One region of the Limnohabitans sp. Hippo4 genome, then DNA from elsewhere that is predicted to be linked to it. Evidence: predicted binding sites of a transcription regulator. Region 1 holds the regulator's gene; the other holds the start of a gene.
The links. Region 1 encodes FNR, which switches genes on or off when oxygen is low (the NO sensors DNR and NnrR bind a similar motif). Its sites were predicted from a motif close to TTGATNNNNATCAA; they were not measured.
Positions count from the first base shown of each region.

Region 2: a site for FNR is predicted at 14,010-14,023, ahead of B9Z46_RS05200 (FeoA family protein). Genes of this name have one in related genera too.

Region 1 is NZ_NESE01000002.1:506,949-522,589, forward strand. It holds gene ccoN (cytochrome-c oxidase, cbb3-type subunit I) at 1-410, shown strand, start outside; gene ccoO (cytochrome-c oxidase, cbb3-type subunit II) at 432-1,058, shown strand; gene B9Z46_RS07875 (CcoQ/FixQ family Cbb3-type cytochrome c oxidase assembly chaperone) at 1,073-1,213, shown strand; gene ccoP (cytochrome-c oxidase, cbb3-type subunit III) at 1,249-2,160, shown strand; gene ccoG (cytochrome c oxidase accessory protein CcoG) at 2,190-3,662, shown strand; gene B9Z46_RS07890 (nitrogen fixation protein FixH) at 3,700-3,981, shown strand; gene B9Z46_RS07895 (hypothetical protein) at 3,999-4,304, shown strand; gene fnr (fumarate/nitrate reduction transcriptional regulator Fnr) at 4,321-5,043, opposite strand; gene hemN (oxygen-independent coproporphyrinogen III oxidase) at 5,249-6,631, shown strand; gene B9Z46_RS07910 (sulfite exporter TauE/SafE family protein) at 6,638-7,312, shown strand; gene B9Z46_RS07915 (sulfite exporter TauE/SafE family protein) at 7,320-8,135, opposite strand; gene B9Z46_RS07920 (cell division protein ZapA) at 8,379-8,723, opposite strand; gene B9Z46_RS07925 (DUF904 domain-containing protein) at 8,720-8,941, opposite strand; cobalamin riboswitch at 8,992-9,233, shown strand; gene B9Z46_RS07930 (TonB-dependent receptor domain-containing protein) at 9,300-11,138, shown strand; gene B9Z46_RS07935 (ABC transporter substrate-binding protein) at 11,241-12,107, shown strand; gene B9Z46_RS07940 (iron ABC transporter permease) at 12,126-13,136, shown strand; gene B9Z46_RS07945 (ABC transporter ATP-binding protein) at 13,133-13,924, shown strand; gene nth (endonuclease III) at 13,935-14,570, opposite strand; gene B9Z46_RS07955 (PLP-dependent aminotransferase family protein) at 14,680-15,641, shown strand, end outside.
Region 2 is NZ_NESE01000001.1:1,086,672-1,102,312, forward strand. It holds gene modB (molybdate ABC transporter permease subunit) at 1-655, opposite strand, end outside; gene kynB (arylformamidase) at 763-1,389, shown strand; gene kynU (kynureninase) at 1,392-2,672, shown strand; gene kynA (tryptophan 2,3-dioxygenase) at 2,729-3,592, shown strand; gene B9Z46_RS05160 (efflux RND transporter periplasmic adaptor subunit) at 3,654-4,808, shown strand; gene B9Z46_RS05165 (efflux RND transporter permease subunit) at 4,812-7,892, shown strand; gene B9Z46_RS05170 (winged helix-turn-helix transcriptional regulator) at 7,919-8,380, opposite strand; gene B9Z46_RS05175 (D-amino acid dehydrogenase) at 8,511-9,866, shown strand; gene B9Z46_RS05180 (enoyl-CoA hydratase/isomerase family protein) at 9,796-10,584, opposite strand; gene B9Z46_RS05185 (DUF6172 family protein) at 10,693-11,034, shown strand; gene B9Z46_RS05190 (DMT family transporter) at 10,994-11,887, opposite strand; gene feoB (ferrous iron transport protein B) at 11,880-13,637, opposite strand; gene B9Z46_RS05200 (FeoA family protein) at 13,634-13,894, opposite strand; gene apaG (Co2+/Mg2+ efflux protein ApaG) at 14,102-14,494, opposite strand; gene B9Z46_RS05210 (molybdopterin cofactor-binding domain-containing protein) at 14,539-15,641, opposite strand, start outside.

The DNA.
Region 1 (15,641 bases):
ACTGGACCGTGGGTCACGTGCACTCGGGTGCTTTGGGTTGGGTGGGCTTGGTCACCATGGGCACCATGTACTACCTGATTCCTCGTTTGTTCGGTCAGAAAAAGATGTACAGCGTGAAGGCCATTGAAGCGCACTTCTGGATTGCCACGATCGGCATCGTGATTTACATCGCGGCCATGTGGATTGCTGGCGTGATGCAAGGTTTGATGTGGCGCTCTGTCAATGCAGACGGTACCTTGACTTACACCTTTGTTGAGTCTGTCAAAGCCACTTATCCCTTCTACATGTTGCGTTTGTTGGGTGGTTTGTTGTACTTGGGCGGCATGTTGATCATGTTGTGGAACACGCTGAAAACAGCCACCAATGGCCGTGCCGTTGATGTGCAAATTCCAGCACCCGCACACGCCTAACAGCATCAGGAGAAAAATAAGATGTCCAATCCTTCAAATTCCGGTGGCATGTCCCACGAGAAAATTGAAACCAGCAACTTCCTGATGATCGTTCTGATCTTGGTGGTGTTGTTGTTCGGCGGTATGGTCGAAATCGTGCCGTTGTTTTTCCAAAAATCAACCACAGAGCCTGTGCCTGGTTTGAAGTCCTACACAGCCTTGCAAGTGGCGGGTCGCGATATTTATGTGCGTGAAGGTTGCTACAACTGCCACTCCCAAATGATTCGACCCTTCCGCGCTGAAACATTGCGTTACGGTCCTTACTCCGTGGCGGGTGAGTTTGTGTACGACCATCCCTTCCAATGGGGCAGCAAGCGCACAGGTCCCGACCTAGCACGTGTCGGCGGCAAATACTCAGACGACTGGCATCGCATTCACCTGATCAACCCACGTGATTTGGTGCCTGAATCCAACATGCCTGCGTACGCATGGTTGGAAAAAGCGCCAGTCGATGGTGACAGCTTGCCGGCTCACATGAACGGGCTTCGCAAGCTCGGTGCGCCTTACAGCGACGAAGAAATTGCCAAAGCCACGGAAGACGTGAAAGGCAAAACTGAATTGGATGCTGTGATTGCCTACCTGCAAGGCATGGGCATTCACCGCAAATAAAGGGAGCACAGAACATGGATGTCAACACACTTCGATCGGTTGTGACCGTGCTTACCTTCATCTTGTTCCTTGGAATTTTGGTGTGGACACTGTCTAAGCGTCGTTCAGCAGACTTTGAAGAGGCGGCCAAGCTGCCCTTCGGTCAAGACGACTGAAGACCCCAGATCAACGAATAGAAAGAGAATCTGAAATGAGTGACTTCACAAGCAATTTCTGGTCTTTGTATGTGGCCGGCATTGCGTTGGTCGGCATCGTGGCATGTTTGCTGTTGCTGTACTTCAGCGGCAAAGCCAAAGCCATGACCGCCCACGACAACACCACAGGGCACGTTTGGGATGGCGATTTGCGTGAAATGAACAATCCATTGCCACGTTGGTGGGTGGGTCTGTTTTTAATCACCATCGTGTTTGCATTGGCTTACCTTGCGCTGTACCCGGGCTTGGGTAACAGTGCGGGTAAATTGGGCTGGTCATCAGCGGGTCAATACGATGCAGAAGTGGCCAAAGCCAATCAAGCGCTTGAACCTTTGTACGCCAAATTTGCTGGCATGCCGCCAGAAGACGTGGCCAAAGATCCCCAAGCCATGGCCATCGGCGATCGTTTGTTCATGAACAATTGTGCTCAGTGCCACGGCTCTGATGCGCGAGGTGGCAAAGGCTTCCCCAATTTGACCGACAAAGATTGGTTATACGGTGGCACCCACGAAAAAATCAAAGAAACATTGGTGAAGGGGCGCATAGGTAATATGCCCCCCATGGCAGCTGCTGTGGGATCTGCTGACGATGTTCGCAATGTGGCGCACTATGTCTTGAGTTTGTCCAACAGCCCGCACGATGCGTTGCGCGCTTCTTTGGGTAAGCCTAAGTTTGTAGCCTGTGCGGCTTGTCACGGCCCTGATGGCAAAGGTAACCAAACCATTGGTGCGCCTAACCTGACGGATGACATCTGGCTTCATGGTTGGGGTGAAAACGCCATCATTGCCATGGTCAACAACGGCAAGGTCAATCAGATGCCCGCACAAGCAGGCAAACTCACAGATCCACAACTTCATGTCTTGGCTTCGTATGTTTGGGGTCTCTCCAATCAGCCGGCTGCTAAATAATCTGCGGCTAAATCATCAAGAGAACTGTTTTGGAATCTGCAGATCAGACAAAGCGTAAAGTGATCCCCATTGTTCCTTCCCAAGAAGGGGCGATCGATGCCTCCGAAGAGGGCGCATGGGGTGAACTTTATGCGTCCCATCAAAAAATTTACCCGCGAAGTGTTCAAGGCATTTTTGCCAAATGGCGCTGGGGGTTCGTTTTTTTAACGCAAATTATTTTTTATTGCTTGCCCTGGCTAGAGTGGGGGCAGCGCCAAGCGGTGCTCTTTGATTTGGGTGTCAGGCGCTTTTATATTTTTGGCATCGTTCTCTATCCACAAGACTTCATTTATTTGACAGGCTTGTTGGTCATCTCCGCATTTTCTTTGTTCTTATTCACCGCCATCGCGGGTCGTTTGTGGTGTGGCTATGCATGCCCTCAAACGGTCTACAGCGAAATTTTCATGTGGATAGAGCGCAAAGTGGAGGGCGATCGCACAGCGCGCATGCGCCTTGACTCTCAAGACATGTCCTTGGAGAAACTGGTCAAGAAATGGTACAAACATTTCCTTTGGATTGGTTTGTCCATTTGGACTGGCTTTACCTTTGTTGGTTACTTCACACCCATCCGTGAACTGGGCATGGAATTCTTTTTGGGCAACATGTCGTCCTGGGAAGTGTTTTGGGTCTTCTTCTACGGCTTTGCCACCTACGGCAATGCCGGCTTCATGCGCGAACAAGTTTGCAAGTACATGTGCCCCTATGCGCGCTTTCAAAGCGCCATGTTCGACAAAGACACCCTGATTGTCACGTACGACGCAGAGCGCGGTGAACCGCGGGGCGCACGTTCCAAAAAAGCAGATTTGGCCACCCTGAGTTTAGGTGCGTGCGTTGATTGCACTTTGTGTGTGCAAGTTTGCCCCACAGGCATCGACATTCGCAATGGCTTGCAATACGAATGCATTGGCTGCGGCGCATGTGCCGATGTCTGTGACACCGTGATGGACAAGGTGGGATATCCGCGGGGCTTGGTGAAATATTCCACCCAACATGCGATGCAAAACAAGTGGACTTCGTCGCAAACCTTGAAGCACATCTTCAGGCCTCGGGTGCTCATTTATACAGGTATTTTGTTGTTGGTCGTGGCCTTGTTGTTTGGCAGTTTGCTGACGCGAAAGTCCTTCAAAGTGGATGTGGTTCGCGACAGGGCAACATTGGCGCGGATCGTCAGCGGCGGCAACATTGAAAATGTGTACCGTTTGCAGATCATGAATGCCGCTGAAAAACGCCAACATTTCAAAGTGACGGCTGAGGGCATGTATGAACTGAAAGTGCTCACAGACTCCGAAGATTTGACGGTGGAGTCCACCCAATCACGTTGGGTTTCAGTTCGACTTCAAGTTCCTTATGATTCCGCCGTGCCTGGTTCATACCCTGTGCGATTTACCATTGAAGCTTCGGATGACAACGAAACAGGCCATACGCTGCTTGAAGAGAAGTCTGTCTTTTTAATTCCGCGATAAGCTTCATCCGACTCACACATCAAGAAACGAGCGCTTCATGAATACAAACACTTTGACGCATTCAAATGTGAGCCAAGCCAAGCCTTGGTGGTCGTTTGGCATGGTCTGGATGATCATTGCTGGCCCAGCTGTGGTGGTGGTGGCGGCTTTTGCGACGCTTTACTTGGCGATCACCATTCCCGACCCGGTCCTGCCAACTGAGGCACTGAACCCACGCAATGCCATTGAAAATCAAGAAAAATTAGACGCTGCCATGGCCCCTGCGCTGCAAGCTCGAAACCACGCAGCAACGGGCGTCGTTCCAGCCTCGAAAAAATAACAAAACTGGAGACAAACATGCTGGCTCAAAGACTGATGTGGATTGTGTGGCCCGCCTTTTTGGTGGCAGGCTTGCTAGAGTTGGTGGTGTTTGGCATGTTTGACCCCGAGGACATGCATTGGTTCGGTCAGCAAATGACCCTGTCAAGGCAAGGCGTGTACACCGTGTCATTTTTTGTGTTTTGGGCATTGGCCATGGTGTCGAGTAGCCTCACCACGCTGTTGTCCATGTCACCCTTCGAGGTCAATCGATGTCCTGTGCCGGTGGACAAACGCCCCCCCAATTGCACGCAAGGTGCAGAGGGCGACAAGGGTTGCTGCTAAGTCTTTGAACTGTGCCTCAATGGCATTGAGGTTGCGTATTCACCATGCGCTGTAGCGCCTCGGTGTCCAAAATTTTCACGTGGCGTTGTTTCACTTCGACAATGCCATCCTCGACAAATTTGGAGAAAGTGCGGCTGACTGTTTCAAGTTTGAGACCCAAGTAACTGCCAATTTCTTCGCGGGTCATGCGCAGAACCAATTCTGACTGTGAAAAACCGCGTGAGTGCAAGCGCTGCACCAAGTTCAACAAAAAGGCCGCCAAACGTTCCTCGGCACGCATGCTGCCCAACAACAGCATGACGCCATGTTCGCGCACGATTTCTCGGCTCATTATTTTGTGGACATGGTGTTGCAAGGCGGTTACCTCGCGGGAAATTTCTTCAATGCGATCAAAGGGCATGACGCAAACTTCGGCATCTTCTAAGGCCACTACATCGCAGCTGTGACGGTCGTTCACGATGCCATCTAGGCCAATGATTTCGCCAGCCATTTGAAAGCCGGTCACTTGGTCTCGGCCGTCTTCGGACGCCAAGCAAGTTTTGAAAAAACCTGTGCGAATGGCATACAGGGAGGTGAACTTTTCTCCATTGCTGAACAAGGTGCTGCCACGTTTGATTTTGCGGCGAGTGGCCACCACCTCATCTAGCTTTTGAAGGTCGTTGTCAGACAGGCCCATTGGCATGCAGAGTTCGCGTAAGTTGCAGTTGGAACATGCGACTTTGATAATTTCTGGTTTCATAGCGTTCTCGGTTCTGAAAAATGACATTGCGACAAGTCAAGGCCTTAGCTTATACCTACTTGATGCGATTGACGCATCTCAAGCTTTCATTAAACTTTTTTAAGGGGCCCAAGTACGCTTAATTTGATTTAAGTCAAGTTTTGGCGCTCCTTGAAAAGGCACATTAGCTAAAGCCTATAAATATGCCAGCCTTGGGAACTTCCGCATGTCCTTTTTGACGCCTGAATTGCTGACACGCTTTGACGTGCCAGGCCCCCGCTATACGTCCTACCCCACAGCAGACAGGTTTGTGGAAGCATTTTCCCAGCAGGATTTGCGTCAGGCGCTGGATTTGCGCAATCAAGGTCTGGGACAAAAAAACAGGCCTTTGTCGATCTATGTGCACATTCCATTTTGTGAGTCGCTTTGCTACTACTGTGCTTGCAACAAAATCATCACCAAGCACCACGAAAAAGCCGAACCCTACTTGCGCTATTTGGCCAAGGAAGTTGAGCTGTACACCTCGTCCATTGGCATAGGTCAGTCGGTCAGCCAGTTGCACCTGGGTGGCGGCACGCCCACTTTTTTGAGCAATGATGAGTTGCGCGAATTGATGTCTGTGCTCAAGCGCAGTTTCAACTTTGTTGCAGGCGGCGAATATTCGGTGGAAGTCGATCCCCGCACGGTGAATGACGAGCGCTTGGCTTTGCTGCTTGAATTGGGCTTTAACCGCTTGAGCTTTGGCGTTCAAGACTTTGACCCCGAGGTGCAAAAAGCAGTACACCGAATCCAACCTGCAGTCCAAGTTTTTGCGTTGGTGGCCTCTGCACGCAAGATGGGGTTTGAGTCGGTCAATGTCGATTTGATTTATGGATTGCCCAAGCAAACGCCTGAATCTTTTGACCGCACTTTGAAGCAAGTGAATGAGCTGCGTCCGGACCGTATTGCCTTGTACGCCTATGCCCATTTGCCAGAGCGTTTCAAACCGCAGCGCCGAATTTTGGCCGCTGAATTGCCAGTGGCTTCCAGCAAAATTGCCATGCTGTCACGGTCCATGGATGCGCTCATGAATGCGGGGTATGTGTATGTAGGCATGGACCACTTTGCTTTGCCAAGCGATGCCTTGGCCGTGGCCAAGCGCCAAGGCCGTTTGCACCGAAACTTCCAAGGCTACAGTACCCAGCCCGATTGCGATTTGATCGGCCTTGGCGTATCGGCCATTGGCCGCATGGGCGGTACCTACAGCCAAAACGCAAAGACCATGGAAGAGTATGTCGACATGCTCGACAACGGCCAATTGCCCATCGTCAAGGGTTTGGCTTTGTCGCGAGATGATCTGATCCGCCGTGCCTGGATCATGGCTATCATGTGTCAGGGCCATGTTCAGTACGATGCCTTCAACGAAGCTTGGCTGATCGATGCCAAAAAATACTTTGCCAGTGAATTGAGCCAACTTGAAAGCTTGCAGACGCAAGGTTTGGTAGAGTTGTCGGATGGCGGATTGCAAGTCACACCCATGGGCTGGTTTTTTGTTCGGGGTGTGGCCATGGTCTTTGACAAGTATTTGCAAGCTGACCGCAACCGAACTCGCTTTTCGAAAATCATCTAACGCTGCATGCAGACTTCCTTAGCCCTCACGGCTTTGATCATGGGATTGGCCGGTGGGCCACATTGCGTCGCCATGTGCGGCGCTGCCTGTGCAGGCATGGGGCAGGTGGCAGGCGCGAATCAAAACAGGGCGCTGTTGTCCTTCCAAATAGGACGCTGGCTGGGCTACAGCCTGATGGGCGGCTTGGCGGCCCTCAGTGTCCAAGCCTTGGGCTGGCTGACTGTTGAGTCAGCGGCCTTGAGGCCCGTCTGGAGCATGTTGCATGTGGCGGCCGTCGTCTTGGGCCTCTTGTTGATTTGGCAGGCCAAACAACCCGTTTGGCTCGATCAAAGTGCGCAGCAACTCTGGGCCAAAATTCGGCGCTTGAATGCCCATTGGGGAAAAATTGCACCGATGGTCGTTGGTGTTTTGTGGGCCCTGATGCCCTGCGGCCTGCTTTATTCAGCCCTCATGGTGGCGGCCCTCACGGGCAATGTGCTTGACGGTGCACTCACCATGGCTTGTTTTGCGCTGGGCAGTGGCGTGAGCTTGGGATTGGCGCCCTGGTTGCTCTTGAAGCTGAAAACCCTTGGGGACGGTGCTTGGGGCATTCGCCTGGCGGGTCTGGCGCTGGCCTGCACATCGGGCTGGGCCTTGTGGATGGGCTTGGCGCACAACCAAGCCCCTTGGTGCGTGACCTGACGGTGATTTAGGCCGTAAAACCTTTGTACAGCATGTAAGCGGCCAGCAAATACAGCACGAAGGCAAATGTGCGCTTCAATTGTTTAACAGGAAGTTTGTGCGCCGCACTTGCACCCATGGGGGCCATGAACACGCTACAGCTGGCGATGACCACCAAACCTGGCAGCCACAAATAACCAAAGCTGTGCTCAGGTAAATTGGGGACGTCTTGTCCTGCAACCACATAGCCAATGACGTTGGCCAAAGCAATGGGGAAGCCCAATGCTGAGCTGGTGGCCACAGCATTGTGAATGGCCACGTTGCACCAAGTCATGAAGGGCACGCTGACAAAACCGCCGCCGGCGCCTACCATGCCCGACAAAAAGCCAATGACACCGCCAGCGCCTAACAAGCCGGGCGTGCCTGGCACTTGGCGATTGGGGGCTGGTTTTTTGTCCAAGAACATTTGAGTGGCAGAGAAGCCGACAAACAGCGCAAAGAACAGCGCCAAATAAGACCCCTTGAGTGCGGCAAAAGCACCCATGCTGGCCAAGAAGCTGCCCATCACAATGCCCGGGGCCAGTCCTTTGACCAGATCCCAACGCACAGCGCCTTTTTTGTGGTGCGCGCGAACACTGGAGATGGAGGTGAAGATGATGGTGGCCATGGAGGTGGCAATGGCCATCTTGACGGCCAAATCGGCGCTAACCCCTTCGTCGCCCAGCATGAGGGTGAGAAAGGGCACCATGACCATGCCGCCGCCAATGCCCAATAGTCCCGCCAAAAATCCAGTGAGCAGGCCCAGTGCGGCCAGTTCAGCGATGAGGGTAGGTTCTAAAAACATAAGAAGGGCTTTGAGAAATGATTGAATAAGGTGTCTGCAAGTGCCACTGGACCGGCATCCTGAACCGGGGTTCAGGTGGGCGAGGGCAGACTGGCGTTGGGTTCATCTGACGCGAGACGATCACGCTCACCAGACAATGTACCAAGCCCGGGCTCTAAGAGCATTGGTTCAAGGAAATATAAAGCCCAGCATGCACTGCAGACAGCGCGATTGTAGGCTTAACTCAAAGCCGGGCTTGTGAGACTAAATCAGTTGACCATCCTGGTGGAGGGCCTGATCCAGTTTTTTCAACAGCTGACCCAAGCGTTCGTGATCGGAGTCACTCAGGGCTGCGGTGGTTTCGGGGGTTTCAGTAGCGGAGGCTTGCTTGTCAGCCGAAGGCGGGGCTTCGGCTTGTTCAAAGGCCAGATTGAGGGCTGCCAATACCGCAATGCGGTCACGTGCTTTGATTTTGCCGGCGTCGCGGACCTTGCACATGGCTTGGTCGACTTTGTCAACGGCAGCCAACAGGCGATCTTCTCCCCCCACTGGGCAGCCCAGCAGGTAGCTTTGGCCCATGATTTGAACTTCAAGCTGTTTGGTGCTCATGCGTCGGTGTCAGAAGAGGAGTTTTGGGGCAGTCGCTCAATCAGGGCGTCTACGCGAGAACGGGCGGCGGCCAACTTGGACTTGAGCAAGTCGCGCTCGTGGGAAACTGCCAGCACCTGCTGCAGCAGCAGTGCATTGGTCTTTTGCAATTCTTCGTGCCTGAGCAAGAGGTGCTCGACGCGTTCTGCAATCTGGTCGACGGTGGTGGGGTTCGTCATGTCAGAGCCATTGTAATTTCTAGCATTGTAGGCTTGGTGCAAGGTGACATCTTACAATGTACTTTGTTGGTGCTCGAGACTTGGTTCGCAAGTTTCAGTTCAACGGGAAGCAGGAGAGCCATCCCCCTCGGGGTTAACTCCACCTGCGCTGCCCCCGCAACGGTCAGCAGACGGGCTTTTTCAAAGCCCCGCTTTCATCAATCGCCACTGAGTGCCCTGAAACAGGCATTTGGGAAGGTGATGGAGGTCGATCTGCTTAGCCCGGATACCGGCCAACAAGGTGGTTTTCCTCACGGAGAACCGTACGTTCATGCACTGTCGGGGAAGGCGGTGAGAACACAAAACTGTTAGGTTATCCATGAAACTCACTTGCAAAGTCCTCGTTGCCAGCATGGCCGTGTCGCCTATGGCGATCTCTCACGCATTGGCACAAACTTTTTTACCAGACACCGTCATCACGGCCAGCCGCGTCATGCAGCGCGCCCAGGATGCACTGCCCGATGTGTCGGTGCTGACACGCGCTGACATTGAGCGTTCGCAGGCCAAAGATGTGCCGACGCTCTTGCAAAACTTGGCGGGCATGGAAATCACCCAATCGGGTGGCATGGGTGGGGTGGCTTCCTTGTTCATGCGGGGTGCAGAGTCGCGTCACGCCTTGGTGTTGGTGGACGGCTTGCCCATGAACAACCTCAATTTCAATTTGGCCGCGCTGGAGCATTTGCCCTTGAATGGCATTGAGCGCATCGAAGTGGTTCGTGGCAATGTGTCGAGTCTGTACGGCAGTGCTGCTTTGGGCGGTGTGATTCAAATCTTCACACGACAAAATGCAGGCGAGGGCTTGAAAGGCCCATGGCTAGAGGCTTCAGGGCAAGTGGGCTCTGAGGGCTTCAGAAGCGCCCAGGTCAGTGCGGGCCAAAAGTGGGCTTCTGGTTTTGGTGTGAATGCGTCTACTGAAACAACAGAAAGCAAAGGCTTCAACGCCATCAATTCCTTGCAACGGCTTGGCACCAACCCCGATCGCGATGGTTACAGCCACACGTCACATGCTGTGAACTTGTCGCAAGAATTCGAAGCGGGTCGCATGGGTTTGATGCTGCGCGAAACGCATGCCACGGTGCAATACGACAGCCAGTGGGGACCTGCCAACCAAGCCGATGAATCCAAGAGTGTGTTGCGCAACGTCTTGCTGAATGGCTCTTACAAGGCTTCCAAAGATTTGCAGTGGGATGTGTCTGTGGGGCAGCAAGAAGACAAGCTCAACGCCGCCGTGACGGCCTATCCTTACTTTGTGAACTCACAGTCGCAAACCTCTGCAGTGGGTGCCGTGTGGACACTTTGGCCGAATCATTCGATCACTTCGGGGTATGAAAACACGCGTCAAAAATTGGCGAGTGATACCGAATACAGTTTGTCCGAGCGCACCCTCAATTCATTGCGTTTGGGTTATCAAGCCAAACTGGAAAATCAGCAGTGGCAATTGAATGTGCGTCGCGATCAGTACTCTGACCTTGGCAACGCAAGCACCTGGTATGCAGGCTATGCGTATTTCGTCACGCCAGATTTGCGCTTGAAGGCCAGTTCATCAACTGGTTTCATGGCGCCAACCTTCAACGACTTGTACTACCCATGGGGTGGCAATCCTTTGCTCAAGCCTGAGCAAGCGCGGTCCAACGAAGTCGGTATGCAATACACGCAAGCTTCCTGGAATGCACGCCTCACAGCCTTTGAAAACCGTTACACCGACCTGATTGACAACGATGCCAATTGGACGCGCACCAACATCGCCAAGGCCAAAAACCAAGGTGTGGAAGTGGCACTGGCTGGCAAATGGCAATTGCCAGGCGTGGGCGCCCAACAATGGCGCTTGAGCTTCACGTCGCAAGATCCGCAAAACGAAATCACGCACCAAGCGTTGGCGCGTCGTGCCAAAACGCTGGCGCAGGTTGGATTGCTGCAAAGCATTGGCAAGTGGGATACGGGCATTCAGTGGCGCTACAACGGCGCACGCACAGACGATTCGAAAACGCTCAAATCGTATGCTGTGCTGGACTTCACTGCCAGCCAAGCTCTGACCCCAGAGCTGCGCTTGAACATGCGGCTTGAAAACGCAGGCAATGCCAACTACCAAACCATTTATGGCTACAACATGCCCAAGCGTGGTGTGTTTGCTGGCTTGAATTGGACGCCTAAGCTTTAACGCTTGGGCATCACGTCTGACATGCGCATGAACACGTTGAAATGCTTGCGAACAATGTGGGGGGCCACTGCTTGTGCAGTGGTCTCTGCAGGTGCTATTTCCATGGCGTCCACTGCACTTGCGCAAGGCACATCAGCGTCTCCAAGCATCACGCCCTACACGCTGACCGACGACCGCGGCCGCGTGGTGGTGGTCGACAAGGCGCCGCAACGCGTCATCACTTTGTTGCCTTCTTTGGGCGAAATTGTCTGCGAGCTCAAAGCATGCGATCTGTTGGTGGGCGTTGATCGCTACAGCAATTGGCCAAAGCGCGTGAAAAGCTTGCCTCAATTGGGCGGCTTGGACGACACCCAGTTGGAAGCTTTGGTGAAGTTGAAGCCCGACTTGGTGTTGCTGGCGCGGTCGGCCCGTGTGACCCAGCGCTTGGAATCGATGGGCATCAAAGTGGTGGCCTTGGAGCCTCAAAGTCAAGAGGACATGCGCCGCGTGATTCACCACATCGCTGGCGCATTGCATTTGCCCGATGCCAAAGTTCGCTCAGAAACTTTGTGGCAAAGCATTCAACAAAAATTAGACGCTGCTGCAGCGCGCGTTCCCAAATCTGCAGTGGGTGCGCGCATTTATTTTGAAGCGGGGAGTGGTTACTTTGCAGCGGGCGAAGCCTCCTACATTGGTGAAACACTGAAGCGATTGGGCTTGGTCAATGTGATTGGGGCATCGATGGGTTCTTTTCCGCAGGTCAATCCAGAGTTTGTGGTCAAAGCCAATCCGCAAATTATTTTCATGGGTGAACGCGCGGCAACGGATCTGAAAACCCGACCCGGTTGGCAGCGCATTGAAGCCATTCAACAGCACAAAATTTGCAGCTTCAGCCCAGAGCAGTCCGACATCGTTGTTCGATCTGGGCCTCGCATTCCAGAAGCGGCTGATTTGATGGTGGCTTGCCTGAAGCGGCTTTACCCCGCTTGAGTGCAGAATGAAATTGCCATGAACGCTCGCAAAGTATCTTCAGCTTCTCAACTCGCATGGCAGTTGGGCTTGTTGCTCACACTGATGGTGTTGGCAGGCGCGGTGGTGGGAAGCGAGGGGTGGGCTGTCTCAGCCTTTCAAGCCGATGCCGCATTGATTGCCGACATTCGATTGCCTAGAACGTTGGGTGCATGTTTGGCAGGTGCATTGTTGGGCTTGGCAGGGGCTTTGGCACAAGGCTTGTTTAGAAACCCCTTGGCCGATCCCTACTTGTTGGGCAGTGCCTCCGGTGCCAGTTTAGGTGTGGCCGTGGGCATGGTGATGCTCAGCCAACTTGACGTATCGCCTTGGTTTGTGCGCGTGGGCATCACCGGCATGGCTTTCATGGGGGCGTGGCTGGCTGTGGCTTTGTCCTTGTTGCTGTCGTGGGGTGTTCAGCACACCTTGCGTTTGTTGTTGGCTGGCGTGGTGGTGGGGGTGGTGTTGGGCGCCATCGCCTCATTGCTGCTTGTGATGTATCCGCAAATTCAAGGTTCTGTTCAGTCCTTCATGTTGGGCTCGACAGCCTACGTCAGTTGGCCTGCTTGTGGTCTCATGTTGGGGGTTTTGATCGTCTCTGGCTTGGTGTCGTATGCGGCCAGTCCACTTTTGGATGGCCTGGCATTGGGTGAATCGACCGCGTTGAGCTTGGGGCTGCCGGTCAAGTCCTTGCGCTGGGTGTTGTTGGCTGTATTGGCCTTGTGCACGGCGGCCGCTGTCGCGCAGACGGGCTTGATCGCGTTTGTGGGATTGGCTGCACCGCACCTGGTGCGCGCGCGTTACAAAGGCGTTCATGGCAAAACCCTCAGCTTGTCTTGCCTGATGGGCGCGGTGTTGTTGGGCGGCGCCGATTTGTTGGCACGGGGTTTGATGGCACCCCTTGAATTGCCGGTGGGTGTGCTCACGGCCATTTTGGGCGGCGGCTACATGCTGTATTTGATGCGCGGCATGTCGCCAAAATCTACCAGTGGCAGGGGAGGTCGCGCATGAACGCCAAGTCAGCGGCGGTGTTGTCGGCCAAGCATGTATCGGTGCTTCACGATGATTTCAAGGCGGTCAATGATGTGTCCATCACCTTGCACGCAGGTGAATGGATTGCCTTGGTGGGGCCGAATGGCGCAGGCAAATCCAGTTTGCTCAAAGCCTTGGCAGGATTGACCTTGCCATCGGGCGAGCTTAGTTTGTTGGGTCAACCCTGGGCTTCATGGCATCGCCGAGAGCGAGCGCAATCACTGGCCTGGCTGGGTCAGGCAGAAGCAGGGCAAGACGATTTAACGGTCTACGATGTGGCCATGTTGGGCCGGCTGCCCCATCAGTCTTGGTTGGCATCGCCCAGTGAGCAAGACAAAGCGGTAGTTGAAGTCGCACTGAAAACGGTGCAGGCATGGGAGTGGCGCGCGCGCAGTTTGGGACAACTCTCAGGCGGCGAACGCCAGCGGGTTTTGCTGGCGCGAGCCTTGGCCGTGCAGGCAAAGGTCTACCTCATGGATGAGCCTTTGGCAGGCGTCGATGTGCCGCATCAAGCTGACTGGTTGGAGTGGGTGCGGTGCCTGACAGAGCAAGGTGCAGCGGTGGTCAGCGTGTTGCACGAACTGAACTTGGCCTTGCAGGCTGATTCACTGTGGGTGATGGCAGAAGGTCGTTTGGTGCACTCGGGCTTGCCCGATGATCCCGCCACACATCAAGCCTTGTCCGGTGTCTTTCAAAACCGCTTGCAGTGGCGCGAATGGCAAGGCGATGTAGAGGGCGCGACTCGGTGGGTGGCACTGCCCAAGTAAATACCAAACCCTAAAGTGTCGTTTTGGGCTTGAAGTCGCAACAAGCCGACACGGCGCATTGGTGGCACAAAGGCTTGCGTGCTTGGCAGACGTAGCGGCCATGGAGAATGAGCCAGTGGTGTGCATCCACCAAATACTTGGGCGGAATGCGTTTCAATAATTTCAATTCCACGGCCAATGGGGTTTTGCCCGGCGCCAAGCCAGTTCGGTTGCCCAATCTGAAAATGTGCGTGTCAACGGCCATGGTGGGTTCACCAAAGGCCACATTCAGCACCACGTTGGCGGTTTTGCGGCCCACCCCTGGCAAGGACTCTAGTGCGTCGCGTGAGCGGGGGATCTCGCCTTGGTACTGGTCCATCAAAATTTGGCAGGTTTTCAGCAAATTGCTGGCCTTGTTGCGATACAGGCCGATTGTCTTGATGTAACTTTCAAGGCCCTCCTGGCCCAGTGCCAAGATGGCTTGCGGTGTGTTGGCCACTGGAAACAATTTGCGCGTGGCTTTGTTCACGCTCACATCAGTGGCCTGTGCAGACAAAAGCACGGCTGTGAGCAACTCAAACACCGAGGTGTAGGCCAGCTCGGTGGTGGGCAGTGGATTGGCCTCTTTCAGCGTATGAAAAAAGAGTTCGATGTTGTGTGCGTTCATGAGAGAAAATATCAGCTGAATGAGGCTGCAGACTTGTGATTTCAAGTCAGAATAGTCGCTTGCCAGCTGTTTTGTTATCAAAGAGTTTTGTGGAAGATACACCATGTCCTTGCAATTTGCCGATCGTTTGAACAATGTCGAGACCTCCGCCATTCGGGAGTTGTTCAAACTTCTGGGCAAGCCCGGCATCATCAGCTTTGCCGGTGGCTTCCCCGACAGCGCCATGTTTGACGTTGAAGGCATTCGCGAAGCTTCGTCGCAAGCCTTGTCTCAAGAACCCGGTGCTGCATTGCAATATGGCGCAACCGAGGGTTACGGCCCCCTGCGCGAGCAGTTGGCGCACTTCATGGCACAAAAGGGCGCGACTGGTTTGGCCGCCGATCAATTGATCGTGACCACTGGCAGCCAGCAAGCACTCGACTTGCTTGGCAAAACCATGATCAGCCCTGGCGACAAAGTGATTGTGGAAGGCCCCACATTTTTGGCAACCATTCAGTGCTTCAGGTTGTATGGTGCCGAGCTCATTTCTGCTCCGGTCGATGGCGAAGGTGTCGACACTGTCGCCTTAGAAAAACTCATTGCCGAACATCGCCCAAAGTTTGTGTATGTCATCCCCACATTTGGCAACCCGACCGGTGCCTTGCTCAGTTTGGCGCGCCGCAAAAAGTTGTTAGAGCTGGCCGTCAAATACCAAACCCTGATGGTGGAAGACGACCCCTACGGCGATTTGTATTTCAACGAGGCACCACCGCCCAGTTTGTTGGCCCTGAGTGCACAGGTGCCTGGTAGCCGAGATTGGTTGGTGCACTGCGGCTCCTTGTCCAAAGTACTCAGCCCTGGCCTGCGCGTGGGTTGGATGATTGCGCCTTCTGAGCTTTTAAGTCGCGCGGTCATGTGCAAGCAGTTCAGTGATGCGCACACCAGTACGTTTGCACAAGCTACAGCCGCGCACTACCTCAAAGCAGGCCGAATGCCTGCCACCTTGGACAAAGTGCGCAAAGTGTATGCGGGTCGCGCGCAAACCATGTGCGATGCACTTCGCAAAGATTTGGGCAACGCCATTTCATTTGT
Region 2 (15,641 bases), on a different contig from region 1:
TCATCAAAGCCAAAGCCAAGAGCACCAAAAACGAAAAGACCAACATGCCCGCTGCCAACAAGTGCGCTTGTGCGTAGTCCATGGCCTCAACATGCCCATAAATTTCTGTCGACACCACACGTGTCTTGCCAGGAATGTTGCCGCCAATCATCAACACCACACCAAACTCTCCCACGGTGTGGGCAAAGCTCAAAATAGCAGCTGTCAACATGCCGGGTTTGGCCATGGGCAATGCCACTGAGAAGAATGCATCCAATGGACTGGCGCGCAAAGTGGCCGCAACTTCCATCGGTCTGGGTCCCATGGCGTCAAAAGCGTGCTGCAAAGGCTGCACTGCAAAAGGCAATGAAAACAAGATGGAACCGATCAACAGACCTGTGAAAGTGAACGAGAGCACACCCCAACCCATGGCCTGCGTGAATTGCCCCAAGGGTCCTTGAGGTCCCATCGCAATCAGCAAATAAAAACCTAGAACGGAAGGCGGCAAAACCAAGGGCAAAGTGACCAGCGCATGAATGGGTGCACGCCACGCAGATTGCGTTTGCGACAACCACCAAGCCAATGGCGTCGCCAAAACCAACAACAACACCGTGGTTGAGGTGGCCAGTGCCAAGGTCAATTGAATGGCTTGCCAAGATTCGGGTGACAAATTCATACGTGCAAGTTTACGACGAAGTCCCAAAGCCCTTGGATGTGAGAAATTTTGCATCTGTTGGATATAACCGACACCACAAATTCCTGAGGGCGCTATCTTTGCGCCTCATGAAAAAAATTTGGGACATTTCCCCACCCATTGATGCAAGCAGCCCGGTCTTTCCGGGCGACACGCCTTTCCATTTGAAATGGTCTGCCCAAATTGCGGCAGATTGCCCTGTCAACGTCAGCGCCATCACCTTGTCGCCCCACGTGGGCTCACACGCCGATGCGCCTTTGCACTACGACCCAGAAGGCGCCGCCATTGGCCAAGTCGATTTACAGGCCTTCATAGGTCCTTGCCGAGTGATTCACGCCATTGAGGTTGGGCCGCTGATCACGATGCAGCATTTCGCGCATCAACTGCACCATGCCCCCGAGCGAATTGTGGTGAGAACTTACACAACATTTCCAACACACCAATTTGACAAGCAACTCACGGCATTCGCACCCGAGACACTGCATGCCTTGGCAGACCTCGGTGTGAAACTGATTGGCATCGACAGCGCCAGCATCGATCCAGCCGACAGCAAGACATTGGACAGCCACCAAGTCATCCGACAGCGCAACATGCGTGTCTTGGAAAACTTGCAACTCGATCACATCGAACAAGGCGACTACGAATTGATCGCCCTGCCCCTCAAACTCATGAGCGCCGACGCAAGTCCCGTTCGCGCCATCCTTCGAGAACTTTGAACATGACCACCCACTCTCTAGCCGAATGCCAAGCTCTGGACCAACAAGACCCCTTGCGCTCATTGCGTGAATTGTTTCAACTGCCCGAAGGCGTGATTTACTTGGATGGCAATTCATTGGGCATTTTGCCCAAAGCAACGCCAGCACGCGTTGCACAAGCGGTGACGCAAGAATGGGGCACTGATCTGATCAAAAGTTGGAACACAGCCGGTTGGTTTCAATTGCCCCTCCAAGTAGGTAACAAAATTGCCAGACTGATTGGCGCCAAAGACGATGAAGTGGTGGCGGCTGACAGCACATCCATCAATTTGTTCAAAGTGCTGAGTGCGGCCATATCGATTGCCAAAGCCGACCACCCCCAAAAGAACATCGTTCTGAGTGAGCGCACCAACTTTCCAACCGACCTCTACATTGCAGAAGCCTTGTGCAAAGAGCGCGGCTACCAACTCAAACTGGTAGAAGCCGAAGAATTACACAGCGCACTTCAACAAGACGTGGCCGTGCTGATGTTGACGCATGTGAACTACCGCACTGGCGCCATGCTGAACATGAAAGACATGACCGCTGCTGCACACGCGGTAGGTGCATTAAGCGTTTGGGATTTGGCACACAGCGCAGGTGCAGTACCTGTTGATTTGAATGGTGCCCATGCCGACTTTGCTGTGGGTTGCGGCTACAAATACCTCAACGGCGGCCCCGGTGCACCCGCTTTCGTTTGGGTCAACCCTAAACACACCGATCGTTTTTGGCAACCGCTCACGGGCTGGTGGGGTCATGCAGCACCTTTTGAATTCACGCCGGATTACCAACCCGCTGCAGGCATCACACGTTATCAATGTGGCACGCAGCCCATCTTGAGCTTGACCGCACTCGATACAGGCTTGGATGCTTTTTTAGAAGCAGAAAACCTGGGGGGCATGAAAGCGCTGCGACAAAAGTCCTTGGCCCTCACTGGGCTGTTCATGCAATTGGTGCAAAGCCAGTTGCAGGGCCATGGCTTTGGCATTGCCACACCAGCGCAAGATGACCTGCGCGGCTCTCAAGTGAGCTTGACGCGCAGCGAAGGTGCCTATGCCATTGTGCAAGCGCTGATTGCGCGCGGCGTCATTGGCGACTTCCGTGCGGGCGATGGCCAACATCACCCCGACATTCTACGATTTGGCCTCACACCTTTGTATGTAGGCTTTGCCGATGTGTGGCATGCCGTGCGGCATATCAAAGAAGTGATGGACACCCAGGAATGGCAACAAGCGCGCTTTTCGCAAAAGAACGCCGTCACCTGAACTAGAAAGAACGCACCATGTCTGGATGCCCCTTTAGTCAAGGCGCCTCTGCGCCAATGACCTCTGCAGAATCAGCAGACGAAGTCAGCACCGCACAAATTGTGCAAGATGAAAAAGCGCAATTGGATTTCAGCCAATCCATGAGCTACGGCGACTACCTGCAACTCGACGCCATCTTGAATGCACAAAAGCCGCTGTCGCCCGATCACAATGAAATGCTGTTCATCGTGCAACACCAAACCAGCGAGTTGTGGATGAAGCTGATGCTGCACGAACTTCAAGCAGCCATTCATCACATTCAACAAGACGATTTGCCAGATGCTTTCAAAATGTTGGCCCGTGTGTCACAAATCATGGCGCAACTGGTGCATGCATGGGATGTGTTGGCCACCATGACGCCGCCAGAGTACAGCGCCATCCGGCCTTACTTAGCGCAATCGAGTGGCTTTCAAAGTTGGCAGTACCGTTGCATTGAATTTTCAATGGGCAACAAAAATGCGGCCATGTTGATGCCCCATTCACACCGACCCGATTTGCATGCCATTGTGGAAAAAGCCTACACCGCGCCTTCGCTTTACGACGTGTGTTTGAAACTCTTGGAAAAACGTGGCTTGGCGGTACCGACCTCTCATTTAGAAAGAGACTGGCGCCAGCCTTATGCCGCCAACACCCAAGTCGAAGAGGCTTGGCTGATTGTTTATAGAAATCACAAGCAACACTGGGACCTTTACCAACTGGGTGAAGAACTGGCCGATTTGGAAGACGCTTTCCGGCTTTGGCGCTTCAGGCATTTGACCACCGTGGAGCGCGTGATTGGCTTCAAACGGGGAACCGGTGGCACGGGTGGCGTCAGCTACCTTCGCAAGATGTTGGACGTGGTGCTTTTCCCTGAAATTTGGTCCCTGAGAACCAGCCTTTAAAGCCTTAGAAATGAGGTTTTCATGATGTAATTCGGGAACTTTTTTCCTATTCGGAGTTCCCATGCTGCGTTCCCCTCATTTGGGTCGATTCCCCTTCGTTTTGTCCTTGATGGCCAGCCTGTTCATTGCCAGCACTTTGGTGGCCTGCAAAAAACCTGATGACAATGCCGACAAAGCTGCTGAGAGCGTGGCGCTGAGTTTGGGCACTGAAGACATCTTGCAATTGGGCACTGCCGACCACGGCACAGGTCCTGTCATCTCTGGCTCTTTGCAACCCGAATTGCGCGCAGATTTGAGAGCAGAAGTGAGCGCCACGGTAGTCAAGGTACACAAAGAAAATGGCGAACCTGTTCGCAAAGGCGATTTGCTGGTCACCTTGGACAGCAGCGTTTTGCGTGACAACCTCAGCTCTGCCGAAGAGTCCTTGCGTGCCGCCGCCCAATCTTTGGACGGTGCTGAACGCCAATACCAACGCATGAAATCCCTGCAGGCCCAAGGCATGGTGTCCATACAAGGCTTGGAAGAGTCAGAAATCAAGCGCAACGCCGCGCAAAGCGAGCACGTGGCCAGCAAAGCACGTGTGGCGGCTGCCAAACAACAAATTGAGCGCACTGAAGTTCGCGCACCTTTTACGGGCGTCGTGAGCGCACGCAAAGCATCGGCAGGCGACACAGCGCAAATTGGCAAAGAACTGATTCAAGTGATTGACCCCAGCAGCATGCGTTTTGAAGGCCAAGTGTCCGCTGATCAAATGGGTGTACTCAAAGTAGGTCAACGTGTGAATTTCCGCATCAACGGCGTGGCCCAAAACGGCGATCAATTGGCCAGCCGCGGCATCGTCAAACGCATTGATGGTGCCGCTAATCCCATCACGCGACAAGTGTCGGTGATTGTGGAGATCAACAGCAAAGACCGCCCACCCGTGGTGGGTCTGTATGCAGAAGGTGTGGTGGAAACACTCACCAAACCCGCCGTGATGATTTCAGAAAGTAGTTTGCGCCGCGAAGGTGACAAAGTGTTTGCTTGGATCTTGGATGGCAACAAAATTGTGAAACGTGCCATTCAATTGGGTGATCGTGACACGCGCCTGGGCCAGTGGGTGGTGACTTCGGGCTTGACCGCTGGCGACAAGGTCTTGCGAAACAACGGCAGCTCCTTGAAAGACGGCCAAGTCTTTACGTTGCGCGCCGACACAGCTGTCAAAGTGGGCCCATAAACCATGTTTTTGTCCAACTTCAGCGTTAAGAAGCCGATCGTCACGATCGTCATATTGCTCATGCTCATGGCCGTCGGGCTCATGGCATTGAAAAAACTCAAAGTCAATCAAATCCCAGATGTTGAGATGCCCTTGCTGGTGATCGACATCAACTACCCAGGTGCATCACCCGATACGGTAGAACGAGAAGTTCTGAACCGTGTGGAAAAGGCCTTGCAATCGGTCAATGGCATCAAAGACCTGCGCGGCACGGCCAATGAAGGCAATGCCAACATGCTGGTGTTCTTTGAATTCAAAAAGAACATGGTGGAAGCCACCGATGAAGTGCGCAACGCCATCGGCAAAGTGCGTTACAAATTGCCCACCGAAATTCGGGAACCGGTCATCTTGCGCATCGACCCTGCTGCGCAGCCCATCATGCAATTGGCTTTGTCTACTTCAAGCCAAAGCCACGCTGAAATTTCCCGTATTGTGGAAGATCAAATTGCAGACAAGTTTCGCGGCATTCCAGGCGTTGCCCAAGTCAATGTGAATGGTTCTCTTAAACGCGAATTAAGCGTTTTGCTGCATGCCCAAAAACTGCGCGAGGTGAATTTATCTGTGACTGAAGTGGTCAACGCCCTTCGCTCACAAAACGCCGCTGCGCCAGTCGGCAAAATTCGCGGGGCAATGGAAGACCAAAGCATTCGACTGCTGGGACGCATTGAAACGCCTGCTGAGTTCAATCAAATAGTGATCAAACGCAGTGGCAATGAACTCATTCGTTTGGGTCAAGTGGCCACCGTCAGCGATGGTTTCGCAGAACTGACCACCATGAGCATGCGAAGTGGCAAGCCCAATGTGGGCATGGCCATCACGCGTTCACGCGATGCATCCACCGTCAGCGTTGCCAATGAAATCCGAAAATTGGTCGCAGAAGTCAACAAGACCCTGCCAGAAGGAACAAAACTTGAAATCACCCAAGACGGTGGTGTTGAAGCACAAAACAGCCTGAACAACGTGGTGGACGCATTGATTTTTGGTGCAGGCCTCACCATCTTCGTGGTGTACGTGTTCTTAAATTCATGGCGTTCTACACTGATTACCGCCTTGTCTTTGCCCACGTCCGTCATCACAGCCTTCATTGCGGTTTGGCTCTGCGGGTTCACACTCAATTTCATGAGTTTGTTGGGCTTATCCTTGGCCATCGGGGTCTTGATTGACGATGCCATTGTGGTGCGAGAAAACATTGTGCGGCACATGGAACGCGGCTCAGACCGACGCACTGCGGCTTTGAACGGCACTGCTGAGATTGGCATGGCCGTGGCAGGCACCACCTTTTCTATTGTGGCTGTGTTCATTCCGGTGGGTTTCATGCCAGGTGTTTCGGGAGAATGGTTCAGACCTTTCGGTCTCACTGTGGTCGCCTCGGTGTTGGTCAGTTTGTTGATTTCATTCACCCTCGATCCCATGTTGTCAGCTTATTGGGGTGACCCACCTGGTGAACACCTCAAGCCTAAAACCGGCATCAGCTTGAAACTGAAACAATTCAACGAATGGTTCGACCATCAAGCAGACCGTTATGGCAATGTCATTGCTTGGGCTCTGCATCACCGCCGCTGGATGATTGCGTTTGCCGTCGTCAGTTTCATTGGTGCCATCTTTTTGCAAGTGCAATTTGGGGGCTCTAGCTTCTTACCAAAGACAGATGGCAAAACATTGGCCATTGATGTGCGCTCGCCTGCCAGCAGCAATTTGGAATACTCCCGCATCAAGCTGGAAGCCGCCGCCATCATGGCGCGCACCATGCCTGAGACCAAGGCCACCAACAGCTATGTGAATCCAACTGGCGGTCGCATTTATGTCGACATCGGCAAGAGCACAGAGCGCAAACGCACAGCGCAAGAAATTGCCATTGAGTTGCGCAAGCGCACTTCGCAATTGGTAGGGGCTGAGTACACCGTGCTCGACGACCTTTCTAATGGCGCAGCCAAGCCCGTTCAAATTCGTTTCAGCGGTACCGATTCGCGCAAGCTGTTGGCCATCACCAGCGATTTCATGGAGAAATTGCGTCAAGTGCCGGGGGCGGTTGATGTGGGTTTGTCACAGCAAGATCCACAGAACGAATTACAAATTGAATTGGACCGAGGTTTGGCCAATTCACTGGGCATTTCTGTCACAGATGCCGCCAATGCATTGCGCGTCGCGTTTGCTGGCATTGAAGTCGGCGACTGGGTAGACCCCACCGGCGAGTCACGTGATGTGGCCATTCGCTTGGCCCCAGAAGATCGCATGAGTGTGTCCAACATTGAACGCCTGCCCATCACGGTCAGCGGCATGAACACCGTGGTGCCCTTGGCTCAAATTGCCAAAGTGTCCATGGGCAAAGCACCTTCCAAAATTGAACACTCCGATGGCAAACGCACGATTGGCGTGTCAGCCAATGCCCAAGGTCGTTCATCGGGTGAGGTCACTGCCGATGCATTGAAGATTGCAAAAAGCATCAACTTCCCAGAAGGCTACGGCATTGAATTGGATGGCGCATCCAAAGACCAGAAAGAAGTCTTCGCAGAAATGGGCATTGCGCTGATCTCTGGCATCGGACTGATGTACTTCATCTTGGTCATGCAGTTCAGCTCCTTCACTGCACCCTTGGCAGTGATGTTCTCGCTGCCGCTGTCGCTGATTGGTGTGGTCTTGGCTTTGTTGATCACCGGCGGCACACTCAATCTGATGAGCCTGATTGGCGTGATCATGTTGATGGGCTTGGTGGCCAAAAATGCCATTTTGTTGCTCGATGCTGCACGCACCTTAGAGGCTGAAGGCGTCGACCGTGAAGAAGCACTCATGACTGCTGGTCGCAAACGTTTGCGTCCCATCATCATGACCACCTTTGCCTTGATTGCGGGCATGTTGCCTGTGGCCATTGGCATTGGCGAAGGCAGTGAGTTTTACCGACCCATGGCGACGGCCATCATTGGCGGCACCATCACATCCACTATTCTGACCTTGCTCATCATCCCCAGCTTCTACGACAGCATCGAGTTGTCGCGCGAAGCGTGGGGTCGAAGGTTTCAAGCGTTGGGCCAACGTTTCAAGTTCTGAGGCAACAGCGCTGCATCACCGTCTTTTTAGACGGTGATGTAAGTCGAATCCTTCACCTCTTCCATCACCACATAACTGTGCGATTGTGATGGCACCGGAATTTGATTCAAAATGTTGCTGAGCAAATCGCGGTATTGCGTCATGGCACTCAACCGTGCCTTTACCAAGTAATCAAAACTTCCCGACACCAAGTGACACTCCATCACTTCCGGCATATTGGCAATTTGATTTCGCACCTTGTCAAACACCTCGCCCGATTTGGTGGTGAGCGTGATTTCAACAAAGACCAACAAGGGCTTTTCGAGTGCCTTGGGTTCTATGCGGGCGTGATAGCCCTTGATAACGCCTTGTCGTTCCATGCGTTTAACCCGCTCTGCACAAGGCGAAGTTGACAGGCCAATTTGCTCCCCCAGTTCCGTCATGGAAATTCTTCCCTGGCGTTGCAAGATGTCGAGGATTTTTCGGTCGATTCGGTCTAACTCAGTCATTTTTTTTGCTTCGAGTGAAAGTTGAAGTTATATTTAATCAATTTACCTCAATAAACCAATTAATTCAGCAAAATTAACTGCTAAAACCTCCATAAACTTCGTTTTCATTGAGCAAAACAGGGGAAAACTCATGAAAACCATCGTTTTGGGAAGTGGCGTCATCGGTATCACCACAGCTTATTACTTGGCTCGCGCTGGCGTGGACGTCACGGTGATTGACCGCCAGCCCCAAGCAGCGGAAGAAACCAGTTTTGCCAATGCAGGACAAATCTCTCCAGGGTATGCCACGCCTTGGGCAGCACCTGGTATGCCACTTAAAGCCATGAAATGGTTGTTTGAAAAACATGCCCCTTTGGCCATCCGTCCCGATGGCACGTTCTATCAAGCACAGTGGATGATGCAAATGCTGCGCAACTGCACAGCCGCGCGTTACAACGTTAACAAAGAGCGCATGATGCGTTTGTCTGAATACAGCCGTGACTGCCTGCGCCAACTGCGCGCAGAGACTGGCATTGCTTACGAGCATCGCACAGGCGGCACACTTCAAGTGTTTCGCAAGCAAGCGCAACTCGATGCGGTGTCGCGCGACATCGAAGTGCTGAAAGAATGCAATGTTCCATATGAACTACTTGATCGTGAAGGCATGCTGAAAGTAGAACCTGGCTTGCGACAAGCATGCGAGCCACACGAAGGCAGATTATTGGGTGGTTTGCGTTTGCCTAATGACGAGACCGGTGATTGCCGTTTGTTCACCTTGCAGTTGGCTGAAATGGCAAAAACCTTGGGCGTCAAATTTCGCTACGGTGAAACGGTAGAGCGCATCCTGTCTGATGACCATTCCATTCAAGGTATATTGTTAGCGGGACCCGACAAAGAGCTCTTGCAAGCCGACCAATATGTGTTGGCGCTTGGCAGCTACAGCCGTCAAATGATTCAAAGCTTGCAAATCAACATTCCCGTGTACCCTGTCAAAGGTTACTCACTCACCATTCCTTTGATGGATGAAACCTTGGCACCTGTGTCAACGGTTCTAGACGAGACCTACAAAATCGCCATCACACGCTTCGACCAACGCATTCGCGTGGGCGGCATGGCAGAGCTCAGTGGATTCGACTTAAGTTTGAATCCCAAACGCCTTGCCACCTTAGAGATGGTGGCCCATGACTTATTTCCAGGAGGTGACCTGGCCCAGGCGCAGTTTTGGACGGGCCTGCGACCCATGACCCCCGATGGCACACCCATCGTGGGCGGCACTTCATTGCGTAACTTGTTTTTGAATACTGGCCATGGCACTTTGGGATGGACCATGTCGTGTGGCTCTGGCCAGTTCTTGACCGATGTGATGTTGGGTCGTCAACCCAAAATTAGCACGGAAGGCTTGAGCCTTGCGCGCTACTCAAAAACAAGGCCTGCGATCACTTACCCCGAAAAACCGGTTTGCGTCTTTCAGCAAACGCAGCACGTCCTTCCGCAAAGTCTTCACTGAGGCTGGTGCGATCGACGCGGGCGCGCAATGTGGCCTCTTGGGCAACACCTGTGGTGATTTCGTTGATGGATTTTTTGGTTTCTTCGGTGGCCAATGGCGCCAGTGAGATGATGTCTTGTGTGAGTTCGTTCAAGGCAGCCTGCCATTCTGTGTCTTGAACAAAATCTTCAAACAAACCCAACTTTTCAAGTTGCTGCCAGGTAAAAGGACGCGCAGTGAGGAAGGCACGCTGGGTGGCTGCTAGACCCATGCGCTGAATGTAGCGCGCCAAACCACTTGGGTAGTAATGCAAGCCAATGGCCGTGGCGGGCATGCGCCATTCAATGCCCTGCAAGCCGATGCGCAGATCGCAAGCCAACACAATGTCTGTGGCGCCGCCATACACACTGCCATTCAAAGCGCAAAGGGTGATGGGGCGTAGCACCGCCAAAGCCTCGGGGACTCTTTCAAATGAACTTGCCCCCTGCCCCTTTTCATCAAAACCGCCAATGTCGTAGCCTGCACAAAATACAGGTTTGGGTTGACCTTGGGTATTGGCCGTGATCACCACCACACGTACAGCAGGGTCGTCATTGACTTGTTGAAAATGAGCCAACAAAGTTTGCAAGTCTTCATTTTCAAGACGATTGCGTTGCGCAGGCCTGTTCAGCGTGATGGTGGCAATGCCATCTGCTATGTGAAGAACAGGTGAGCTGGGTGAAGTGGCTAATTGCGACATAAGCTGATGATTTGTTTGGTGCAAATTCTAGATGCCTTTAAGCTCTGGGCGATAATCAAGCCTTGCATCACCGTCCTCTGTGGGCGCTTGCCCCTCTAGGATCTTTCGATGAAAAAAAACTTCCCCCTGCAAATTGAAGGCAAAAACCCCGACCGCGTGTTGGAAGCTGTGAAGCACGAGATTCGCAAGTACTTCAAACGCGAGCGCAACCGTGCATTGCCCAAGGGCGTTGACTTCTGGGACTTTGACTGCAAAGTGGGGCTCACAGCCGAAACGGCCGAAGCGGTCAAAGTGAGCGCCGTGATTGAAAGCTTGGACGCATTGGCCAAAGAAGGTGCTGCATCGGTTTATGTCGAAATTTTGAGCAAGCACGGTGTGCGTGTGATCAACCCTGACAACGATCCCGTGATCATTGAGCGGGTTGACGACGCTGGTTTTGCCAACCGATGAAAAGCCCAGCGCCAATGACGATGGCGCAACCCAAGAGCATGGGTGCATCCAGTTGCTCACCAAAAACCAGCACACCAATTGAAATGCCAAACAGCAAACGTGAATACCGATAAGGTGTAACGGCACCAATCGAGCCAGTGCGCATAGCGGTCATGAGGGCGGTGTAACCAAAGACACCGGCCACCAACGCGGCGCCAATCATCAAAGCCTGCGTCAACTCAAGCGACACAAAAGCTTTGCCATCCCACAGCGCAAAGCTTGCGCCCGCAATCATCATGGTGCTAAAGCCATAAAAGCCAAGTACCTCCTTGGTCAGCGCAGGCGGTGCTGTGCGTGAAAACAAATCGCGTCCTACAAAGCCCAATGTACCGATCACCGCCAGCAAGGACAAGGCAGAAAAGTCATCGGCAGAAGGTCGCAAAATGATCATCACACCCAACAGCCCGGACAAGATGGCCACCCAGGTTTTGCCGTCTACTTTTTCACGCAAGAAAATGCGTGCACCGATGGCCACAAACAAGGGCGCTGCCTGCAAGATGGCCGTTGCCGAGGACATGGGTGTCAGGGCAATGGCCAAGATATAGAACAAGCGACCAAAGAATTCAAACACCGCTCTGTAAAGCATGCGCGGCGTCAAGACATCCGGTTGAAACAGTGGTGCGCCAGCACGTCGTGCCATCAGGGCAAAGACGCACAAGCCGGCGGCACCAAACATCATCAAAACTTGGCCGACAGGAACGTGCTTGGTGACTGTTTTGAGAAACGCATCCTCAATGGAAAAGCCCGCCATGGAGGCAATCATCCAAGCAATGCCAATGAAATTTTCTTTTCGACTGTGATTTAAATTAGGCATGCAGGCGTACCCACATGGCCGTTTGATAAAACGCAAAACTGATCAACCAGGCAACGCACAAAGGCCACGCAACCGACAGCGCCGTGAACGCCCAGCTCTTGGTTTCATTGCGAATGGTGGCAATGGTGGACACGCAGGGCGTGTAGATCAAAGCAAACAGCATGAAGCTGTAGGCACTGATCCAATCCATGTTGTGAACAATGGCGTCGATCAAGGCCTGTCCTTCATGGCCATAGATCACGGCCAGCGCCCCAATCACCACCTCTTTGGCCACAAAGCCAAAGACCAAGGCGAGGGTCAGTTGCTCATTGATGCCCAGTGGCTGAAGCAAGGGTGCCAACCAATGGCTCAACTGGCCCGCCCACGTTTCCAAACTTCCGGCAGTGGCGCCTTGCGGAAAATTGGTGAGCACCCAAATGAGCAACACGCCAAGCATGATGAAGCGTGTGGTTCTGCTCAAAAAATGTCTGACTTCTTGCCAACCCTTCAAGACCATTTGGCGCAAGGTCGGCAAACGGTAGGGTGGAATTTCTAAAACAAATGCGTCAACGTTGACGTACTGTTTTTTAAAGATAACCGAGGTGAGCATAGCCATCAATATGCTCACCAAGTACAAAGAGAACAACACCCACGGCGCTTGCTCGGTGGTGAACATGGCGGCGATGAACAACACAAACACTTGCAAGCGCGCCGAGCACAAAGAAAACGGAATGGTCAGCATGGTGAGGTAACGCAGGCCTTTAGAGCGAATCACTCGCGTGCCCAGCAAGGCCGGCACATTGCAACCAAAGCCCATCAGCAACATCACAAAGCTTCTACCGTCCATGCCAAATTTGGACATCAGGGCGTCCAACAGGAAGGCAGCGCGCGACAAATAGCCAGTGTCTTCAACAATGCCAAGGAACAAGAAAAACAAAATGATGAGCGGCACAAAACTGGCCACGGTGCTGATGCCGTTGTACAAGCCGTCCAACAGCAAGCCTTGCGCCATGGCAGGCAAACCACTGAGCAGAGGCTCTAGCGCTTCGGTTCGCAAGCTTGTGAACAGCCAACTCAGACCGTCTTGAAGGGGTTTGCCAATGGCAAACACACCTTCAAACAGCAACAACATCACTGCAAAAAAGATCGGCAAGCCGAACCAAGGATGAAGCAGCACTTTGTCGATGCGTTCTGTCAGCTGGTGTGATGCCTGGGCTGGCACCATCACGCCGGCTTGGAAAGCTAGCTCTACGCTTGAAGGTGTCAAAGCCTGCGGCGCCTCAGCCTTCAAGCCTTCTCGCATCAGTTTTTGAAGTTGCTCTGTGCCCTGCCCGTATTTGGCAGACAGCAAACAAATGGGCAAGCCTAAGTTTTGACTCAGCACTTCGGGCTTGATGGTAATACCCAATGCGCTAGCCTCATCGGCCATGTTCATCACCATCACCACAGGGATGCCTTGCGCTGTGACTTGCGACAACAAGTTCATTTGACGGTCCACTTGTGACGCGTTCATCATGAACAAGATGAGATCGGGCTTTTGCGTTTGCAAATAAGTGGTGACCACTTTTTCGTCTTCTGAGTAGCCGCTTAAATCGTAAATGCCAGGCAGATCAATGAGCTGCGCCATTTGATCGCCCACCATCAAGCGCGCCGACAGCAATGACACCGTGAGGCCCGGCCAGTTGCCCACTTTGGCATGCGCGCCTGTCAGGCGATTGAGCAAGGTGGACTTGCCCGTGTTGGGCATGCCAATCAAGACGATTTTTTTCATGGTGTTGCCATCAGGTCAAGCATGGGCACAACCACAATTCTCTTGGCTTCGATGCGTCGCATGATCACTTCCGTGGTGCCTACCCTCACATGAATCGGGCCACCCAAGCTGGCCTTGCGCAGGACCTGAACGACGCACCCTTCGCGCAAACCCAATGCCGCCATGCGCTGACGCAATTCAGCTTCCGCCTGAATGTTCGTGATCCTGACCTGCTCGCCGACCTGAAAATGGTCGAGCGCAAAAGCGTCTTCCCCCATCGAAGGGGTCTGAAAACTTGAGGCGTTGGAAGACACTAGCTTTACAAATGAGAATTATTCTTATTTAGATTCTAATGCATCTGCGCCGCAGCTTGAACGTGGTCGACTACAAAGCTTGAGCTATCTCAAGAAAATAGCGAGCCCATTGCCTTGGGCTGTCAGATTGGGTGGCTTTTGGCCAAGTCAGGGGAAGGCCGATGTTGGCGATCAGTGCAAATTGCGCTTGCCTGATTCATTGCTCAGGGCGTCCAACACAAACATGGGAATGTCGACGTCAAATTTTTCGCCATCTTCGGCCACGCAGAAATAACTGCCGTGCATGGTGCCAGTGGGTGTGCGCAAACGTGTGCCACTGGTGTACTGAAACTTTTCGCCAGGTTGCAGCAAAGGTTGGTAGCCCACCACACCCAAGCCCTTGATTTTCTCGTGCAGGCCATTGGCATCATTGACACTCCAAGACCTTGAGATGACCTGCGCCGCAATGTCACCCGTGTTGAGAATGGTGATGCTGTAGGCAAAGGTGTAAAGGTCACCCGCAGGATCCGACTGCTCAGGCAGATACTGGGGTGTGACGTCAACTTTGAGTTTGTAGTTTGGCATGACAAGATTTTGCACGAAACGCAAATAGAAGCATTTCAATAAGCTTATGCCTTCAAGGGCAAAGCTCTTTGACGTTGTCCGGTGAGTTGAAAAAGGGCGTTGGCCACGGCAGGCGCCAGGGGCGGTACTGCCGGCTCTCCCACACCTTCAGGCGAACGAGTGCTGGGCACAATCCAAGTTTCCACAACCGGCGATTGCGCCATGCTGACCAAGGGGTAGTTGGTGAAATTGTTTTGTTGAACCACACCGGCTTGAATGTCGATTTTTCCAAACAAGGCGGCCGTTAATGCAAAATTGACTGAGCTTTCAACCTGTTGTGCCACGGTGCCTGGGTTGACCACCGTACCGCAATCGATGGCACACACCACGCGGTGCACACGCGGCATGCCGTCCTTGATCGACACTTCGGCCACTTGCGCCACGATAGAGCCAAAGGACTCATGCAGCGCCACGCCATGCGCATGACCAGCAGGCAATGCAGAACCCCACTTGGCTTTTTCTGCCGCCAACTTCAACACGGCCGCATAACGGGGTGCGTCTTTGAGAAGCGCCATCCGAAACGCAACAGGGTCTTGCTTGGACGCCACTGCCAACTCGTCGATGAAGCTTTCGGAGAAAAACGCATTGTGCGAGTGCCCCACAGAACGCCAGAAACCAATGGGTACGCCCATCTTGGTGGACACATGCGACATGCGCTGATGTGCAAAGCCATAAGGCAAATCAAACAAGCCTTCTGCAGTTGTTTTGTCGGGTGCATCAACCGGGCCAGACAGCGCGGGCAAGACACGCGACATCCAACGCGGTGAAATGGCATCACCCGCCGATTTAATTTGCAAGCTCTCAACTTGACCTTGCGCATTCACGGCAGCACTCAACTGCGCCACATGCATGGGACGGTAATAGTCATGCGTCATGTCTTGTTCGCGCGTCCAGACCAATTGCACCGGCGCGCCATCCGCAGCCATGGCCAATTGCGTGGCTTGCACCACCACATCCACTTCCAAACGTCGGCCAAAGCCGCCGCCTAGCAAAGTGACATGCACTTTGACTTTGTCGCCCGACACACCCGCCACTTTGGCTGCTGCGGCACGTGCCAAGCCGGGCACTTGGGTGGGTGCCCAAATTTCTAATTGACCGTCTTTGAATT